3 regions of the Eubacterium sp. F2 genome follow, and region 1 is predicted to be linked to each of the others. Evidence: riboswitches for the same ligand, from Rfam matches in the RefSeq annotation. Region 1 holds a riboswitch; each other region holds the start of a gene.
The links. A riboswitch is a leader RNA that binds a small molecule or an ion and turns the genes downstream of it on or off. The one in region 1 is predicted to bind thiamine pyrophosphate.
Positions count from the first base shown of each region.

Region 2: another riboswitch for thiamine pyrophosphate. It lies ahead of thiS (sulfur carrier protein ThiS); the one in region 1 lies ahead of thiC (phosphomethylpyrimidine synthase ThiC).
Region 3: another riboswitch for thiamine pyrophosphate. It lies ahead of thiD (bifunctional hydroxymethylpyrimidine kinase/phosphomethylpyrimidine kinase); the one in region 1 lies ahead of thiC (phosphomethylpyrimidine synthase ThiC).

Region 1 is NZ_CP176393.1:2,058,342-2,064,696, forward strand. It holds gene ACI77B_RS08935 (hypothetical protein) at 1-559, shown strand, start outside; gene ACI77B_RS08940 (DUF5714 domain-containing protein) at 556-1,278, shown strand; gene ACI77B_RS08945 (iron-containing alcohol dehydrogenase) at 1,306-2,475, shown strand; gene ACI77B_RS08950 (molecular chaperone Hsp90) at 2,575-2,970, shown strand; gene ACI77B_RS08955 (flavodoxin) at 3,341-3,763, shown strand; gene ACI77B_RS08960 (DUF3793 family protein) at 3,925-4,179, shown strand; TPP riboswitch at 4,195-4,296, shown strand; gene thiC (phosphomethylpyrimidine synthase ThiC) at 4,527-5,858, shown strand; gene ACI77B_RS08970 (hypothetical protein) at 6,160-6,355, shown strand, end outside.
Region 2 is NZ_CP176393.1:840,134-846,488, reverse strand. It holds gene ACI77B_RS03455 (hypothetical protein) at 256-399, opposite strand; gene ACI77B_RS03450 (thiamine phosphate synthase) at 537-1,262, opposite strand; gene thiH (2-iminoacetate synthase ThiH) at 1,284-2,405, opposite strand; gene ACI77B_RS03440 (thiazole synthase) at 2,515-3,309, opposite strand; gene thiS (sulfur carrier protein ThiS) at 3,493-3,693, opposite strand; TPP riboswitch at 3,901-4,012, opposite strand; gene ACI77B_RS03430 (C-GCAxxG-C-C family protein) at 4,255-4,668, opposite strand; gene ACI77B_RS03425 (hypothetical protein) at 4,807-4,950, opposite strand; gene ACI77B_RS03420 (hypothetical protein) at 4,966-5,109, opposite strand; gene ACI77B_RS03415 (lipoate--protein ligase) at 5,238-6,218, opposite strand; gene lipA (lipoyl synthase) at 6,215-6,355, opposite strand, start outside.
Region 3 is NZ_CP176393.1:2,355,800-2,362,154, forward strand. It holds gene ACI77B_RS10335 (heavy metal translocating P-type ATPase) at 1-355, opposite strand, end outside; gene ACI77B_RS10340 (heavy-metal-associated domain-containing protein) at 494-868, opposite strand; gene ACI77B_RS10345 (metal-sensing transcriptional repressor) at 890-1,273, opposite strand; gene cytX (putative hydroxymethylpyrimidine transporter CytX) at 1,494-2,672, opposite strand; gene thiD (bifunctional hydroxymethylpyrimidine kinase/phosphomethylpyrimidine kinase) at 2,665-3,489, opposite strand; TPP riboswitch at 3,687-3,786, opposite strand; gene ACI77B_RS10360 (ketopantoate reductase family protein) at 4,018-4,956, shown strand; gene ACI77B_RS10365 (hemerythrin domain-containing protein) at 5,258-6,355, opposite strand, start outside.

The DNA.
Region 1 (6,355 bases):
GGTCCTGATTCTGAATAAAAACGAGAAAATCATCTTCGCGCTTTCTCCGGCCTACGTGGCCATCGTCGCCTTCTGTTTTTCAATGACGATCGGCGTCTGCTGGGAGTTTATCGAATTCGGATGCGATCATCTGTTCGATCTGGATATGCAGAAGGATACGGTAGTCCACATGATTTCCAGCGTCAAGCTGAATCATGCAGCGCAGAAACCGGTCATTATCCGGCACATCCACCATGTCACGGTCAACGGAAAGGACCTGGGCGTTGACGGATACCTGGATCTCGGCCTGATTGACACCATGAAAGATCTGTTTGTCAACTTCATCGGAGCACTCGTCTTCTCCATCATCGGCTACTTTACCCTGCGAGGAGATAAGGCCTCAGCCGAGATTTACGAGCGTTTTATCATTCACCGCAAGACAAAGGAAACAGACTTCATGAATCAGGCAAGAGAAATCGAGGAACTGGAAGAAGCCCTGGCCCGGCTGGAAGAGAAAAACGAAGCGGAAGAAGATCTTCACAGAACAAAGAAAGAAAATAAAAAAAGAGGAGGAAAATGATGTCAAGAGATGTTAACGCCTGTCTGGTCTGCGGAAAGCCCCTTGTGTATTTCAAGGAGCCGAAAGAGATGGAATGTTCATTCTGCCACCGGAAGTTCATGAGTTATGCCTGCTGCGAAGACGGCCACTTCGTCTGTGATGAATGCCACGAGAAAAAGGGGCTTGAAGCGATTCAGAAAGTCTGTCTCAGCATAACAAGCAGGAATCCCATTGAAATTGCCCAGACGATCATGCAGGATCCATATATCTACATGCATGGTCCTGAGCATCATGTCATGGTCGGCGCTGCGCTGCTTACCGCATATCACAACGCCGGAGCAGACATCAATCTCCCGTCCGCAATAAAAGAAATGGTGCAGCGCGGAAAGCAGTATCCGGGAGGATCCTGCGGATTCTGGGGCTGCTGCGGCGCGGCAGTAAGTGTCGGCATGTTCATCAGCATTATCACAGAATCCACACCACTATCTACAGAGACCTGGAAATGGTGCAATGAAGCCACATCCGAGGCACTGGCGAAAATCGCGTCTTACGGCGGTCCTCGCTGCTGCAAGCGCAATTCTTTTACCGCCATCCGCACAGCCGTTGAATTTACAGAACGAAAAACGGGAATCCGGATGGAACTTCCAGAAACCATCACCTGCACATTTTATGCGGAGAACCACGAATGTCTGCGGAAACGCTGCCCATATCATCCGGAATCGGAAATCCCGATGGCATAGTCAAACTAGAGCAATGAGGAAAAGAAAATGAGAGATTTTGAGTTCGACAATTCAACTAAGGTAATCTTTGGCAGAGGCTGCGTCCGGAAGCATCTTCCGGGCTTTCTTGCGAAGTACGGAAAGCATATCCTGTTCTCCTATGGAGGAGGATCTATTAAAAGAAATGGTGTATATGATGAGATCCTTGATATTTTAAAATCAGCAGGGAAAGAAATTACAGAATTCTCCGGAATCATGCCGAATCCAACCTACGCCAAGGTCATGGAAGGTGCAGAGCTGGCGCATAATAATAATATTGATTTGATTCTGGCTGTCGGCGGCGGAAGTGTCATGGACTGCAGCAAGGCTGTTTCTCTTGCGGCCAGATATGACGGCGATGCATGGAATGACTTCTGGAGACATCAGGGAACCGTTGATTTTACTCCGATTCCGGTCTGCATCGTTGTGACGGCGAGCGGAACAGGCAGTGAAGTGAATGGGGAAGGCGTGATCACGAATGAAGAGACAAAAGAAAAGCTGGGAAGGGACTACCATGCCTGCAATGCAAAACTGTCTCTGATGGATCCTGTCTACACCTTCAGCCTTCCGAAAAAACAGATGATCTCCGGAGGCTTTGACAGTCTTTCCCATATGATGGAAATTTATTTCGGCGCGCCGGATGAACCGAATGTATCCGATGATCTGAACGAAGCCCTGATGCGAGGCGTCATCCGCGACCTGCGGGCATCCATAAAAGATCCAGAGGACTACACCGCCAGAAGCAACCTGATGTGGGAATCCACCATGGCAGAAAACCGCATTATTAAAATGGGGAAGAGCACAGATTTTGAATGTCATATGATGGAGCACCAGCTCGGCGCCTATACCAATTGCAACCATGGGGAAGGGCTTTCCGTCCTCCATCCGGTTTACTACCGTCATATCTATAAAGACGGGCTGAATAAATTCAGTCAGTTTGCAGTCAATGTATGGGAAATTTCTCCAGATGGGAAAACGAAGGAGCAGCTTGCCCTGGCTGGAATCGATGCCCTGGCCGCTTTCATCAGAGAAATTGGCATGCCGACAGCCCTTCATGAAATTGGAATCGACGAATCCTGTGACCTTAAGAAAATCGCTTATTCCTGCGAAATTAACCATGGCGGGTACCGGGCGCTGACCCATGCGGAAATCCTGGAAATCTTTCGTGAATGTCTCTGATTTCACCCGTTCTATTATATTCTTATTATTCTTGAATCAATTTTGGTAAAACGGTATAATATCAGGAGAGAAAAAGAGAATAATTGGAGGTGTGTTACGATGACAAAAGACGAAATCAAAGAAGAAGTTAAAAAGGCAATTGAAGCGCCGTCCTGCTGTGAAGAACTGAAAGAAGTCGGAAAAGAATATCTGGATGCTGTAGGAACATCAGGAGAAGAAGCGGCTGCGAAGAAACTGATCGCGGAGCTGGAAGATGATGTGACATCCATTGATGATCTGATCGCTCTTGCGGGATCCGCGGCAGGTGAAAAAATATTTGGAAAAGAAAAAGCTGCAGGCCTCCTGAAAGCTGCAAAGGAAGCGAAAGCCCATGGAGGAAAATTCTGCATCTGCGATGCCTGCCAGGCAGGCGGAAAAGTTCTGGTTCATAAAGAAGATCAAGAGCCAGAACGGGAACTGAATAGGAAAGCAGCGGGCCATTGCCATGAGGTATAACATTAACTTGGGCAATGGCCTCTTTTCCACAGTGAAATACTACCTACAGGCTGATATATGGAAACTCCAGCTGATGAGCGCAAGAATCTCCAATAAATATCAGCAGAGGAGAAGCTCGTTACCCTATGTTCAGCCGAGCCTGTTGCAGCAGTTCTGTGCTCCAGGCGCCTTATACAATCGCAGCCTATATGTGTGCCAATATAAATACACATATTTCCCTTGACTCCATGGGTTAGATGCATTAAACTACATAGTGTCAGCAGGGAAATTAAATGCTGATGTGTACATATTAGTTAGATATATCTAACTAATTTATGATGTGATTTTTTCATCATTGAGCTTATTCAATATCGACAGGGAGGTACATATTATGAGCAAGGTAGCAGTTGTATTCTGGAGTGGAACAGGAAATACTGAACAGATGGCAGATGCAGTCGCTGACGGTGCCAGGAAGGCTGGTGCAGAGGTCGATGTCATTCAGGCTGCAGACTTCAATGCAGATAAGGTAAAGGACTATGACGGCATCGTTTTTGGCTGCCCGGCAATGGGTGCAGAAGTTTTAGAAGAATCCGAATTCGACCCTATGTTCACTTCAGTCGAGGGAAGCTTGGGCGGAAAGAAGGTTGCTCTGTTCGGTTCTTACGGATGGGGCGGCGGCGCCTGGATGACCTCCTGGGAAGAGAGATGCGAAGGAGATGGGATTTCTCTTGCAGCGAACAGTGTCATCTGCAATGAAGCGCCTGATTCTGACGCTCTTGATTCCTGCGAGAAGCTGGGCGCTGCTGTCGCTTAGGATCTGGAGCAGAAATTCTGAAAACCAGACTGCCGGGCAGGGCAGAGGGCAGCCAGGTCAACAAGGGCTCACCTGCACAGACCTCCTCTGAATGTGCGGGGATTACCGATCCGCCGTCCCCTCTGCCCATTATATTTTGCCGAGAAGGGAGTGAATCATCCATGTCTGAAGAAACCATTCTGATGCACTGTTCTCCGGTCATCACCGGGCTGAAAACAGCCAACCTGTTTAATTACAGGTTTGATGACAGAAACGAAGTATTGAAAGAGCTGAAGCGTTTAAATCATGACCTTTCCGGAAAAGGCATACGCGTTATCCCATTGTCGTTTAAGAAAAACCGCGTACTCATCTATGTCTACCGTCCGGATTATGGATTTTTCAGGATTGATTTACAAATTTCGCATTTCGTGATATAGTCAACTCAATTGCATAGAAAGACATAGGGGAGCGGACAGCTGAGAGGCACGCCGATGCGTGCGACCCTTACACCTGATATGGATAATGCCATCGTAGGAAATGACTTTAATCTGTTATATGTTGCGTGTACCGGAGTCCGTGAGGACTCCGGTTTGTTTTTTTAAAAGCAGGGTAAACTCCTTGCCGTTTTTTCCTTTGTCCTGCTGTGCGTCGCGGCAGACCGGGGGGCACCACTTTCTGTCGCGGAAGAAAATTAATGGTTATTGTTCTGTAACAAAGCGCACACGCGCAAGACAAGAAAGGAAAGTTTATCATGGAAAACCAGAACACATTAACAGCTTCAGAAATGAAAGCAGGCGCCGGATGTCAGAGAAACTATGCTACGCAGATGGACGCTGCGCGCAGGGGAATCGTGACACCGGAGCTGAAAACCGTTGCAGAGAAGGAGCAACGCTCTGTGGAAGAAATGCTTCAGCTCGTTTCAAGCGGAAAGGTCGTCATTCCGGCGAACCGCCTGCATACCTGCCTGGACCCGAACGGAGTAGGAAGCATGTTGAGAACCAAAATCAATGTCAATCTCGGTGTCAGCAGGGACTGTAAGGATTACGATATTGAAATGCAGAAGGTCATGAGTGCGGTTAACATGGGTGGAGAGGCGATCATGGACCTTTCCAGCCACGGAAACACCCAGCCATTCCGCCAGAAGCTCTGCAGGGAATGCCCGGCAATGATCGGCACTGTTCCGGTTTACGATGCAGTTATTCATTATCAGAAGGATCTTGCAGAAATCTCCGCACATGATTTCATCGATGTTGTCCGCCTTCATGCCCAGGACGGCGTGGATTTTGTCACGCTTCACTGCGGAATTACACGGAAAACCATCGAGCAGCTGAAGAAATACGGCCGGAAAATGAATCTGGTCAGCCGCGGTGGAAGTCTGATTTTTGCCTGGATGAGCATGACCGGGCAGGAGAATCCGTTCTATGAATATTTCAATGAAATTCTGGACATCTGCAGGGAATACGATGTCACCATCAGTCTCGGCGACGCCTGCCGTTCCGGCTGCCTGGCCGATGGAACAGACGGATGTCAGTTAGAAGAGCTTCTCCGTCTCGGCGAACTGACGCAGCGCGCATGGGATAAGGATGTTCAGGTCATGGTGGAAGGTCCGGGTCATCTGCAGATGGATCAGATTGCGGCAAATATGAAACTGCAGCAGTCCATCTGCAAGGGAGCACCGTTTTATGTATTAGGACCTCTGGTTACAGATATTGCTCCGGGTTACGATCATATCACAGCAGCAATCGGAGGCGCCATTGCCGCCATGAACGGCGCGGCCTTCCTCTGTTATGTCACACCGGCAGAGCATCTGGCACTTCCGAATGTCGAGGACGTAAAAACCGGCATCATCGCCAGCAAGATTGCGGCTCACGCGGCAGATATCGCAAAAGGTGTTCCGGGAGCCCGGGATCAGGATGACCGGATGGCAGAGGCCCGCCGGAAACTGGACTGGGAGACTCAGTTTAAGGAGGCCATGGATCCGGAAACTGCGAAAGCGATTCGTGACAGCCGCGCTCCGGAAGATGATCACAGCGATACCTGCAGCATGTGCGGAAAGTTCTGCGCTGTCCGCAGCATGAACAAGGCGCTGGCCGGAGAATACATTGACATTCTCTAATTGAAGGTGAGTCTGTAACGCAGCCGGATGCCTGGACTTCTGAGCGCCTCGCTGCCAGACGATCGACGGCCTGACTCCGGAGGGCCGGCGGAGTCGGAAGCGTGAGCATGCGCGAAGGGAGCCGAGAGACGTTCCAGGCACAGGCTGCGTACAGCTCACAGAAAATGCCTGAAGATCTATTAACAAACACTCCCGCAACTCTTAACACTATCTTGCGTGTAAAACTTTTGTCCGCTGGACACGTATCTATGATAGAATAGATAAACAGATTTCTAAAAGTGACGCAAGGAGAAAACACAGAATGAATTACGATTTAAATGAATTCTTCCAGAATACGCTGGACGACGTGGTACGTTTCCGCGATTCTGAGGGGTTTCCGGAGATAGAAGAGAAGAATAAGGAACGTCTGGAGATGTACCTGTTCACTGGCGCCGAGTACCTCAGCTGGATTGCCCTGGATTACGGGTCGGAAGGAATGTCCTGGTACAGCCGGTCGC
Region 2 (6,355 bases), 1.2 Mb from region 1:
ACACAAATACGCCTATATTGTATTCAAATATGTGTCTATAACACATATTTTGGGTTTTTCTTCCAGTTTCCGCCGGCAGGAAGCGGATGCAGAGATTACCGGACGGGCGGCCGCGGATGCCGGTGTCCCCTTGCGCGGCAGAATTTTGTCCTCTGGGAACAGAAAAAGAGCCCCGCCCAAAAGGACGAGGCTCTCAGATGTGCAATTTTCAAGCGGATCGATGAAGTTCACCGGTCCATACGGATTGTTTCCCCACTATTTGGAAGCGGTGTAGGCTGTGACTGTCTTGGTCGCGGAGTCGTAGTGAACGGTGTTTCCATTCTTGTCGATGTACGGCAGTCCTGCGTTACTCCAAACCTGCCATCCGTCGCTGTACAGGGAGGAGTTGGTGTAACCCATTAACAAATAAAATCCCATTAATGCAAATGAAAACGTCATTTTGTCTTCATCAGATCATCTTATCTATTATAGCCATTTTGGTATTTCCTATCCCATTGATTTTTTATATAGCGGCCGGGTGATCCGGAAGGCAGCGATTACAGCCTCATTCCCCCTGACATCACGGCCATGCCTGCCGCCCCGCATTCTGCAATTTCTCTCTTCTGCACCGGATCCGGACGGCACGCCGGGAACGCGCCTTCTATCCGCATTCCGCCGATTGCATACACCGGAATGGAAACGGATTCGCAGACATCCCGGAGAAATCCGAGGCCCCTTGGCGGGAGGCCTTTCTTGCAGTCGGTCGCATAAACATGGCCGGCAAAAAGATATGCTGCACCGAGCTGCTCTGCTTCGACGGCATCTTCCGGGGAATGCACGGAACAGCCGGTCAAAAAGTTATCCGGTATCTGCCGGCCCTTTTCCGCAAGTTCCCGCAGACGGAAAAGCGGCAGGTGGATGCCGGCCGGAGTTATTTGACTGCTGGATATATTCTGTATGCATCCATTCTCTTTATTGACGCTTTTGCTGCCGTCGTTTACTTTCCCGGCATCGATATTTCCAGTATCTGCGCCGGCGCCCAGGGCTTCCAGCGCCGGCAGAAAGCTGTGCAAAATGCAGGGCACCTGGCGCTGTGCGCATCTTGCCAGGACACTTTTTGCCAGATTAATGTATTCCTCTTCAGGAAGGTCCTTCTCCCGCAGGACGATGGCCCAGGGCTGAAGCTGGCAGATCCGGTCAATCTGTGAAAGAAAGGGACGAACCGGCAGATGCCGGTTCGTCACGAAAATGGTATGGTTGAAAGGTGTGTTTTGCGTATTCATAAAGGCCTCGGCTCTCTGCTTTTATACGTAGATGTAGTCGGCCATGACTGGCTGCAGGCCCTGATTTCCGATGGCGTCGTAGACTTCCTGGAAGCTGCGGCGGTCGTCGGTCTCGAACTGATCGTCGCCCTTCTCCTTGACCTTGTCGGAATGCTCGCCGACGCCGGTCTTGGTGCAGCAGATCTTGATCAGGTTGTCTCTGACTTCCGGGCGCTCTCTTGTGGAAATTGTGATGCTGGCAAACGGCATGAACAGGCGGTAAGCGCAGACGACCTGAAGCAGCTGTGCCTCGTGAACGTCCATCGGGTTGATCTTATCGTTGTTGATGATCGGGCGCAGGCGCGGACAGGAGAAGGAAATCTCGGCGCGCGGATACTTGCGCTGGATGTAGTAGGCGTGCATGGCGGTTGCATAGGCATCCTTGCGGAAGTCGTCCAGGCCCAGAAGTGCCGCGAATCCGACACCTCTCATGCCGCCCATCAGCGCTCTTTCCTGAGCACAGACGCGGTATGGGAAAATTCTCTTGTTGCCGGCCAGATGCAGCTGCTTGTACTTATCCGGGTTATAGGTTTCCTGGAACACGGTGACATAGTCCGCGCCGCACTGGTGCAGATAGGCGTACTCATCGGAATTCATCGGATAAACCTCCACGCCGACAACGCGGAAATACTCACGCGCAATCTCGCAGGCGCGGCCGATGTACTTCACATCCGACATTCTGCGGCTTTCGCCGGTCAGAATCAGAATTTCCTGAAGGCCGGACTTTGCGATGGCGGCCATTTCCTGATGGATGCCCTCATCATCCAGCTTGGCTCTCTTGATCTTATTATGACAGTTAAATCCGCAGTAGATGCAGAAGTTCTCGCAGTAATTGGCGATATAAATCGGCGTAAACATGCAGATGGAATTACCAAAATGCTTTCTCGTCTCTTTCTGGGCTTTTTCTGCCATTTCTTCCAGGAACGGCTGTGCTGCCGGTGAAAGCAGCGCTGCCAGATCTTCCGGCGAGCAGGAGTTATGGTCCAGCGCGCGGCGGACATCTCTTGCGGTGTATTTACTGTAATCATAGTTCTTCCGCGCTTCCAGCACATCGTCCAGAATCGTGGACTTGTCCAGGACTTCCATGCCCGGAAGGTATTTCATCGGGTCTACATTGTTATGCTTCTGCAGCCTGATGATCTCGTCATTTAATATACTTTCATTAACATGATCGGCTTCACTCATGATCTTTCCTCCAATCTCGTATTTCCCGTTACTCTGCTGCTTCCTGCGGCTTTACCTCATGCAGGAATCCCGTCAGCGGGTCAGATGCTGCGGCACCCTTGCTTCTGACTCTTCCGAGGCCGGCCAGGTATCCTTCGCGTCCTGCCTCAATGGCCTTCTTATAGGCGCCTGCCATCATTGCGACATCACCTGCCGTTGCCAGCCCGGTGTTAGCCATAATTGCGGCTGCTCCCATTTCCATAGCTTCGCATGCCTGGGACGGACGGCCGATTCCCGCATCTACGATGATCGGAAGGTCGATTTCATCAATCAGAATCTGGATGAACTCCTTAGAAGCAAGTCCCTTGTTGGAGCCGATCGGGGATCCCAGCGGCATAATGCAGGCTGCTCCCGCGTCTCTCATGTCTCTGGCCGCGTTCAGGTCCGGGAACATATACGGCATGACGACAAAACCTTCCTTAGCAAGGATTTCCGTTGCCCTGATGGTTTCCTCGTTATCCGGAAGCAGATACTTGGAGTCTCTCATGATCTCGATCTTTACAAAATCTGTCTTGCAGAGTTCTCTGGAAAGACGCGCGATGCGTACGGCCTCTTCAGCGGTTCTGGCTCCGGATGTGTTCGGGAGCAGGGTAACATTGTCCGGAATGTAGTCCAGAATGTTGGCCAGTCCGCCCTCGTTGGCTCTTCTCAGGGCCAGGGTGACAATCTGCGCGCCGGCATTTTCTACCGCTGCCTTGATTAAATCCAGGGAATACTTTCCAGATCCCAGAATAAAGCGGGATGTAAATTCATGTCCGTTCAGAGACCATGTATCTTTTTCCATTTCAATCCTCCTGTGCTTATCCGATGTTGATTAATTTTTGTTCTTCCTGAAGCGCGCCGGGCTGCCGGATTCTGCACCGGCGATGGATGAACGATTTCATCGCCGGCAGCCTTTCACCGTTTTTTACCGATTCATATTGTTCTCTTGTTCATAAATTTTTGTCCGGCGCTGTGCCGGGGTGAATCAGCCTCCTCCGACAAAGCTGACTACTTCAAGCACGTCGCCGTCGTGAAGCTCGGTCTTCCCGTATGTTTCCCGATCGACGATCTTCAGATTCAGTTCGCAGACGATAACTGCAGGATTGTACTTCTTCTGCTGAAGATACTCCTGCAGGGTCGTTCCGTCCGCAAGCTGAACCGAATCGCCATTCGCTGTGATCGTCATGTCTTCTCCTTTCTCCGTTTTCTGTATAGAAAAAAGGGCACACGAAAGAATGTACCCACGGTGGTGCACCCCTTCATGAACGCCCTGTTCACTCTCTATAGACGGAGGAATCCTCCGCCCGTTGAAACTATGAGATTGTCTCTTTTCCCTGCCCGTCTGTTTCCGGGCACGAAAAAACGGAAGCGATGTGGTCAATCACTTCCGTAAAATTCTTCATTCTCCTATTCCTACGTTGGCATTATCCACATCAGGTATTATGGGTCGAAGCACTTCTTCAGCTTCCTCTCAGCCGGTCTTTCCAGCTCCCCTGTTCAGTTTTTTACAGTATAACGCGGTTAATTGGGATTGTCAATGTCTTGACGAACGCAGATGGTGTCAGTAATTCTTCCTGGATGTAAGTTTTAATTTCAACGATAAATTTACAGCAGCCGGGTTCTTTTCCTCTGTAGTGATTCTGTGTGCCTTGTGATACAATCAAAGTCTTTGGAAATGACCCGTCTGTAAAAAAATTTTCCCATGCCGTAATGACATGGGAAAACTGTTAAAATTCAGATACTCCGGCTATTTCGCCTGCTCCTCAACAATATCCTTCACGATCTGCGGCACGCCCTCTTCCAGGATGCGGACAGCATAGCGCACGCAGTCATCGCAGGCGCACAGCATGCGGTGGGTCTTCACGCCTTTCAGATCCTCGCAGCTGACTGCGCCGGCCTCAGAACGGAACTGCTGCACCATTTCCTTTGCGATCTTTCTCATCGGAATTCCAGTGTCATTCTTCAGTCCGGCGATCATCATCGCGCCGCACAGGGCTCCGCAGGTCGCTTCCATGCCGCCCATGCCGAGTCCGAATCCAGAGCCGAGCTTTCTCAGCTCCTCTTCAGAAAGATTCAGCTCATCTTTATACGTCATCAGGACGGACTGTGCGCAGTTGCAGCCGTTATTTTTATAATATACTGCCTGTTCTTCTTTATTCATGGTTACTCTCCATTCCTCCAAACAAGATTTTCTGCTCCCATTATAGCCTATCCCGGGGAATCACGCCATACCGGGGCGGTCCCTCATATACAGATTTTCTCTTGCGGGAGTATGTTTTGTCCATGCCGCGGGAAGCGCTTATTTCCCCATCATCAGATGTTCCCGTCCCAGTGCATTCTGCAGGAATGGCACGGCGGTCTCACGGTCATTCTTCATAACGGTGATCGCAAACACCTGGTTCGACATATCCGGACGGTTCTTCGCGCGGTTATAATCTCGCACGTCTACGGAGCCTCCTCAGCCGCAGCCCGCCGGAACCTCAGAATCCAGCGTATAGGTCTTCACACGGTAGCCCTGATCTTCCAGCAGCTGCACCGCCTTTTCATATTCCTGCGGGTCATGCGTGCGGTAAATCGTTCTCCATTTCAGAAATCCGAACATCTCCGCCTCCTTTCTCTATCTCCGGTATTACCCCTCAATTCACTCTGTATTTCTCATACCCAGAGAAGCAGAAATCTATCGCGCGCAATCTATTTTCAGACAAAAAACACCCGGGCAAGGGGCTGCCCTTACCCGGTAATCGTCTCCACAAGCTGCTCTGGGGTAATTCCCATGATTCCGCCATCTGAAAGGCTTTCCCGTACAAGGGGAAGAAGTTTCTCCTTCCGGAGCTCCACGCCCTGAAGCCGCTTTTCCAATTCCTGGATATCCGACGCGCTGAAAAAATCGCCGGTAAAGCGGATCTGGTCGATCTTTCCTTTTTTTACGTTCAGGGCCGCCCGCAGCTGGCCGCCCGGGAAACGTTTTTGCCGGATCATCTGGAATTTCGGATCGTGCCCGTAGACGGCCTCCCAGCTTCTGAACTTTTCATCGCCAAGCTGGCGGATACGGGCGTCGTCTTCCGGCGTCACGCGGTAAACAGATCCGCGGTCTCCCAGAATCGCAGAGACCATCAGAGTCTTGAATTTCTGCGCACTCATGCCCTCCGGCAGAAACTCGGAGAGATTGCAGACCCTGCTTCTGATCGAGCGGATGCCTTTGGAAATCAGTTTATATTTATCGACCGTCGTTGCCCTGACCATAGCTTCAATGTTCGTATCAAATAAAAGCGATCCATGGTGAACGGTTGCATTCTGAAGCTTGTACTGGGCCGTTCCAGAAAATTTTCTGCCGTCCGCGGTCAGGTCATTTCTGCCGTTGAATTCTGCAGGAACACCCAGATCTCTCAAAGCCTTCAGGACAGGCGCCAGGTACTTCTGAAAATCAATTTCTCCGGCATCGCCCTGGGTGATGAAAGAATACTGCCAGCCGCCCTCATCGGTGTAAATCGTGCCGCCTCCGGACAGTCTCCGGACAATGTGAATGCCGTGAGCCTTCGCGTAATCAAGATCAATTTCTTCCCTTGTATTCTGGTATTTGCCGATCATCAGGGTCGGGGTAGTCTGCCAGAAAAGGAAGACCGGCTCCGGCATTCTACTCTCGACCGTGAAATAGTATTCCAGGCCGAAGTTATAGTATACATCTGTGCTTCCTGTCTCAATCCAGATCATGACTTCCTGCTTTCTGATACGGCTTCTACCGCCTCCGCGGCGCGGTAGGAGCTTCTGACCAGTGGGGTTGAAGTGACGAACTTGAACCCCTTGCTCAGGGCCAGTTCCCTATACTGATCGAATTCCTCTGGTGTGAC
Region 3 (6,355 bases), 300 kb from region 1:
AGTTCCACATCATGTGGCCCATAGAGAAATACATCAGCGCCAGCAGGAAGATGACGGAAGAAATCAGTCTCTTCTTCATCACCGGCACGTCCTTATTCTCCAGCGCCTTCTCTTCTTCTGCATACATATCCGCAGTGGACTTGTTCGCTTCGCCGCCCTTCAGCTCGGCGCCGTATCCCGCATCCTCCACAGCCCTGATAATTTCGCCCGGAGACACATCACCTTCAACTCTCATGGAGTTGGTCAGCAGGCTGACGGTGCAGCTCTCCACACCGGGAACTTTTCCTGCAGCCTTTTCGACTCTCGCCTGGCAGGCCGCACAGCTCATTCCCGTAACGTTATAATCCTGCTTCATCTCTTTTTCCTTTCCTTATCAATACCCTGACAACCGCAATCTCTTTTCCTTATCCCAGATTTCCGCATCAGGCGCACGCCTCAGATCCCCTTATTTCCAAGGCATTCTGCTTTACCCCTGCCTGTGCCATGTATGTTCTTACGCTACCGGAACCGTTTCAATTCCGGAAACCTCATATCCCGTATTCGTTACTGCGGAAGACAGACGCTCGTCGGAAACCTCGCGGTCCATCTTTACAATCGCCTGGTTTTTCTTGAAGCTTACATCGGAAGATACCCCGTCGATCCGGTCCAGCGCTCTCTGCACGCGGTACTGGCAGTTCTTGCAGTGCATTCCGTCGATGTGCATGACCTTTTCAGAAACGACCTTGCCGTCCAGTTCCTTCTTCAGCGGCTTCAGATCTCCGCCGCCACCGCCGCAGCATCCGCCTTTAACGGTTTTAATCGACTTTCTGATGGCAAAAACAAGAATCAAGGCAATAACGGCTATTACAACGATAACTCCAACGTTCATTGTGAATCCCCCTTTCTCCGGCTACTTCATCATTTTTTGCAGCATATTCACCAGCTCGTTGATGGATTCATCCTTTCCATTTCTGATGTCATCGGCGACACAGGTCTTGATATGACTGGCCAGAAGCACCTTATTGAAACTGTTCAACGCTGCTGCCGCGGCCGAGGACTGTCTCAGCACATCCGGGCAGTAGGCATCTTCCTCGATCATCCTCCGGATTCCCCGGATCTGTCCTTCAATGCGGCTCAGCCGGTTAACCAGGTCCCGGTACTCTTTGGGCGAACGCTTCTTCATCTTGCAGCATCCGTCGTCGACCGTCACCGATCCGTCCGCGTGGACTGCAGCATCCGCGTGCTTTGGCGGATTCTGCTCATCCGGCATCTTCTCACATGCTTCACACGACATTCTATCCCCTCCTCGGCAGTGATTTATCTTCTGTCTTTTTTCATCTCTCGCTGACACATGCATTATACCCCCATAGGGTATCATGAAACAAGTCTAACTTATGTTTATTTTCCCGGACAAAAAGAAAACGGCCGCCGGAAAGCCTTGAAAACCAAAAGCTTTCCGACGGCCTGAAGCAAGGAGACTCCTTGTTTTTTCCCGTCATACGGTAATTTTTTGTCTAGGCCCTCCTGCGGCCTCTGCCTGCAAGAAGGTTCGCAATCACGCAGATTACCATGGTAATGACGAAATCCGGAAGGGTATTCCCCACCGGGGTATTCACCGTCATGAGCCAGCGGTAAAGAATGAAACCAATCAGCCAGACAATCAGGTTGACCCTGTTGAAACGGTCTTCACAGTCCGCCCTCTTCAAGATAAAGTAATCCGCCGCCTGCACGGCAATCATCGGCGCAAAAACGCTTCCGATGAAATACAGGAAATTAGTGATGTTATCCATGTTAAACATCATGGCGCCGGCAGTTCCGATAATCGTTACGATCAGCGCCGCGTGCTTCTCATTGATCTTATGATAAACCGTCACGCTGGATACCCCCGCGGAGTATGCGTCCAGGAAGGTTGTCGTTACTGTGGACAGGATGACGATCAGAAGTCCGGCGATTCCAAGACCCGCCTTGGTCATGATGACGGCGATGTTCGTCTCTCCGGTAAACAGCGATGCTCCCATTCCAATCACGAACATGAAGACGGAAACGATGCTGTAGGTCACCACGCTTGCTGCAGCGGCCGCGGCCGGTTTCTCCGCCTCCCTCGTGTAGTCGGAAATCAGCGGGAGCCAGCTGAGCGGCATGGAAACCGCAAGCTCTACGGCGCCTCCGAAGGTCAGCGTTCCCGCTGAAACCTTCCCCATGCTGTTCCCGCTGAAGAAAACCAGCTTGAAGAGGATCACCGACAGAATCAGAAGCAGGACCATGGAAACCAGGCTGAGTTTTCCCAGATTGGTCACGCCAACCAGAATCCAGATCAGGATCAGAACTCCCATGATCAGCGCCCAGAACCAGACACCCATATGGAAAATCGACTGGGCGGAAACGGCTCCGTCGTAGGTCATGATGGCCGTCCAGCCGAGAAGCTGCAGGACATTCAGGATCGCGAACAGCTTGCAGCCGACGGTTCCGAAACTCATGCTGACAGTTTCCATCGCGCTCTTTTCTTCAAATCCTCCGATCAGACCGGCCAGGAGCATCATGACGCCGCCGATCAGATGGCCCAGCAGAATTGCGAGAAGAGCCTTCTTAAAGCCAAGTCCCGCAAAATACGTGCCGGTCAGGATTTCCGCGATGGACACGCCTGCGCCGAACCAGATCAGCGCGTTGCTGAAAGTCGAAGTTTTTTTAGTCATCTGCGTCCTCCTCCGGAAGCAGATCTCCGTACTCTCCTTCAATTCTGAACGCGTGATTCATCGGGCCGCTGCCCTTTCCCAGATCCAGCATGGCTGCCAGCGCGCCGGAAATATACGCCTTTGCGAGGCGGACGGAAGTCTTCAGGTCCCGGCCCTTTGCGAGATTGGACGCAATGGCGCTGGACAGGGTGCAGCCCGTTCCGTGGGTATTCGGATTGTCGATCCGCTTTCCTCTGAACCAGTGTGCGCCTTCCCCGTCAAACAGCAGGTCATTGGCGGTGCTCAGCTGATGGCCGCCCTTGCAGAGGACAGCGCAGCCGTAATGCTCCATGATCTTCTTTGAAGCGGTAATCATGTCTTCTTCTGATTTTACCGGCATCTCCGCCAGGACTTCCGTCTCCGGGATGTTCGGTGTAATCACTTCTGCCAGCGGCAAAAGCTTATTCTTCAAGGCATCTACGGCATCTTCGCTGATGAGCCGCGCACCGCTGGTCGCTACCATAACCGGATCCACGACGATGTGCTTTGCGCCGTACTGCTCCAGCTTTTCCGTAATTACTGCAATCAGTTCCTTAGAGGATACCATTCCTGTCTTTACCGCGTCCGGATAAATATCTGTAAAAATGCAGTCCAGCTGCTTTCCCAGAAACTCAGGCGTGGACTCCAGGACATCGGCAACGCCGGTGGTGTTCTGTGCCGTCAGAGCGGTAATCGCGCTCATGGCATAAACTCCGTTGGCCGTCATCGTCTTAATGTCTGCCTGAATTCCAGCGCCTCCGCTGGAATCCGATCCAGCGATTGTTAATGCGGTTTTCATCTTCATCTTGAGATCTCCTTTCTCAGAAACGCACTAATTTTCTATTGCGGCCGAAGGTGGTGCCCCCAATCCGCCGCAGGAAGAAGCATGCGCGCAGCGAAGCCTCAATCGGAAAGCCCCTCTGAAACTCCGCCTGCAGCAAGGAAAATGCCGATCGCATTGAAAAAGGGGCCTTCCTTTCCGGAACAGCCCCTTCAAAATTCATCTTCCATAATCCCTCCGCTGGCATTATCCAAATCAGGTTTTCAGGGTCAGGTTATTACCTTTCTCAGCCTTTCAGCTCCCCTTTATGTACGTACATGTTATTCTTCTGTATTCATTATCTTAACACTGCAGAAGAGCCCTGTCAAAATAATGAAATGGATAAATAAAGTTTTGACAGAAGAACAAATATGTGTTACAGTCAAACCATGATAGGACGTAGGATGATATATACATGCTACGTAGGATGTTAATAGACTGGGAAAGCCGGCGGAATACCGGGTCGAATTATTGCCTGGATAAAAGACTGAAAGGAGCTTATTTATCATGAGAATTGGATTTGTTGGATGCGGAGCAATTGGCAGCTGCTATGCCAGCTATTTAGTAAAGGCACATGAGGTCTGTGTTCTGGATACATCAGAGAAGGTAATCAATGCCGTTAAAGAACATGGAATCCTGGTAGATCAGTGCGCTCCGGGTCATGGAAACGGAGAAACGGTTGCCGTTCATCCTGCCATTGCCACCACTGACCCGAAGGAAATCGGAGTTGTCGATATCCTCGTTGTATTTGTTCACTATCAGTATCTGGAATCGGCTGTCAGAAATGCCCTTCCGATGATCGATAAGCATACCATGGTTATGTGCCTGCAGAATGGCTATGGAAATTATGATGAGATTGCCAAGGTTGTTCCGGAAGAACAGATCGTGATTGGAAATACGGCATTCGGAGCAACTCCAGTAGAACCGGGACATGTCAAGCATACTGGCTATGGCGCAATGAATATCGGAACCATCAAGGCACCTAAGGAGAAGGTACTTGAAGTGGCAGAAGCTTTCCGTGCAGCAGATCTGGATGTTGATGTCCATGACAACGTCATGAATGCCATCTGGCATAAACTGCTGGCAAATGTTGCCATTAACGGTGTCAGCGCGCTGCTTGAGACTAAGAACGGCTTCATCAGCCAGAATCCATATGCAAACAAGCTGACAGAAATGCTGATCGGTGAGGCAATTCTCGTAGCCAACGCAGACGGATGCACTTTAAATTACGAAGAAGAACTGGAACATGCCTATGATGTCTCCCGCAAGACTGACGAGACAATCAGTTCGATGGTGCAGGATGTCATTCATCACAGAGAAACGGAAATCCGCATTATTAACGGAGCAGTATCAAAGTTAGGAAAGAAATATAACATCCCGACACCTGCAAATGATACCATTCTGAACCTGGTACTGGCAAAGCAGTCCCTCTATCTTGGAAAATAGAGAAACAACAAAATAAATCTGTAAAAACCCTATACCTATATAAGAGGCCTTCTGTGATTTCAACCAATCATGGAAGGCCTTTTTTCTTGTATTGTCTGTCCGTCTGGCGGCAGCAAGTTTCCCGGATAACCGCCCTTCCATAACTCCTCATGGCCGGGGATCTCCTTCCAGCAAAAAGCAGAAAACGGCTGACTCACACTTCAGCCGTTTTCTGCAATATCATCTAATTATCAGAGGCAGAACATCTGCCTCATGGGAGTGATCTCTGTTATGGTTGATTACTGCTTCAATGCTTTACAGTCTAGTCGTCTTTTGTTACCCCGTACTTCTCCATCATCTTCTTCAGGAAGGAAAGGTGAAGCTCTCTGGTGATCATCGACTGCGGCTTGCGCTCATAGTCACGGCACTTCTGATTGACTTCTTCCTTTGCCTCTTCAGAAAGCTGGTTATTCGCAAAGGTATAGACGACGTTGTTTTCCTTCTCGATGTGGCGCTGAAGCAGGTTGGCGTAACCCATCAGATGGGCGATCAGCTGCAGCTTGTGCTCTGTCTTCGGCTCTTTCTCATAGAGATTCAGCGCTTCCTCAGCCTCGCGGACATGGTCTCTTCCCAGGTCATGCTCCACCAGCATGCCGTGCGTGATCAGATTCTCCGCAACGGTTCCCAGGTCCTTCACCATTCTCGGGAAAAGGAAATCCTCTTCCTTTCCATGATGATGACGGTCCGCGTATTTTCTGATGAAGTCGATAATCCTTCTGATCTCGTCTGCATCAACGTCTGCGCCCTCCAGAATTCCGCAGCAGATCCGGTCAACGACCTGCAGCATGTAGTGGATGTTCTGGTGCTCTTCCATCATCAGATCGACGGCGTACATCCCCAGCTTTACATCTGCCTTCTTGATTACGCAGGATCCATCATGATCAGAATACTTATAACCGCTGCCTTCCAGCATGCCGGAAACCATGGCCTCACGCAGGGCATAATACGGCGCATCGTCCTTACCAAGAACCTGGTAGCTTCCCGCATGCATATCCTGCACCCTGCTCCAGCAGACACGGTCCTCCGATTTTTCGGTCAGCTGATTGACATTGTCGCAAGGCATACCGTCCAGCAGGCTGTCATTCAGCAGCTGATAGGCTTCCTGCGCATCGTGAACCTCTGCCTTGTTCTCTTCACCAAATGCCTTCGCCGCCTTTTTCAGATCATCCAGGCGGGAAGCATCCTCATCCAGAATGGCGGTTACAAGTCTGGCACTTCTGTCCTCTGCGGCTCCGATTCTCGCCTGCAGCCATCCGTGGATATTTCCTCCGTCAATGACGGTGTCCAGCTGCGGCATCTCCACCGGCTTTACATCTTCCGACAAAGCAGAATCTGCAAGAACATTCCAATTATTTTCTTT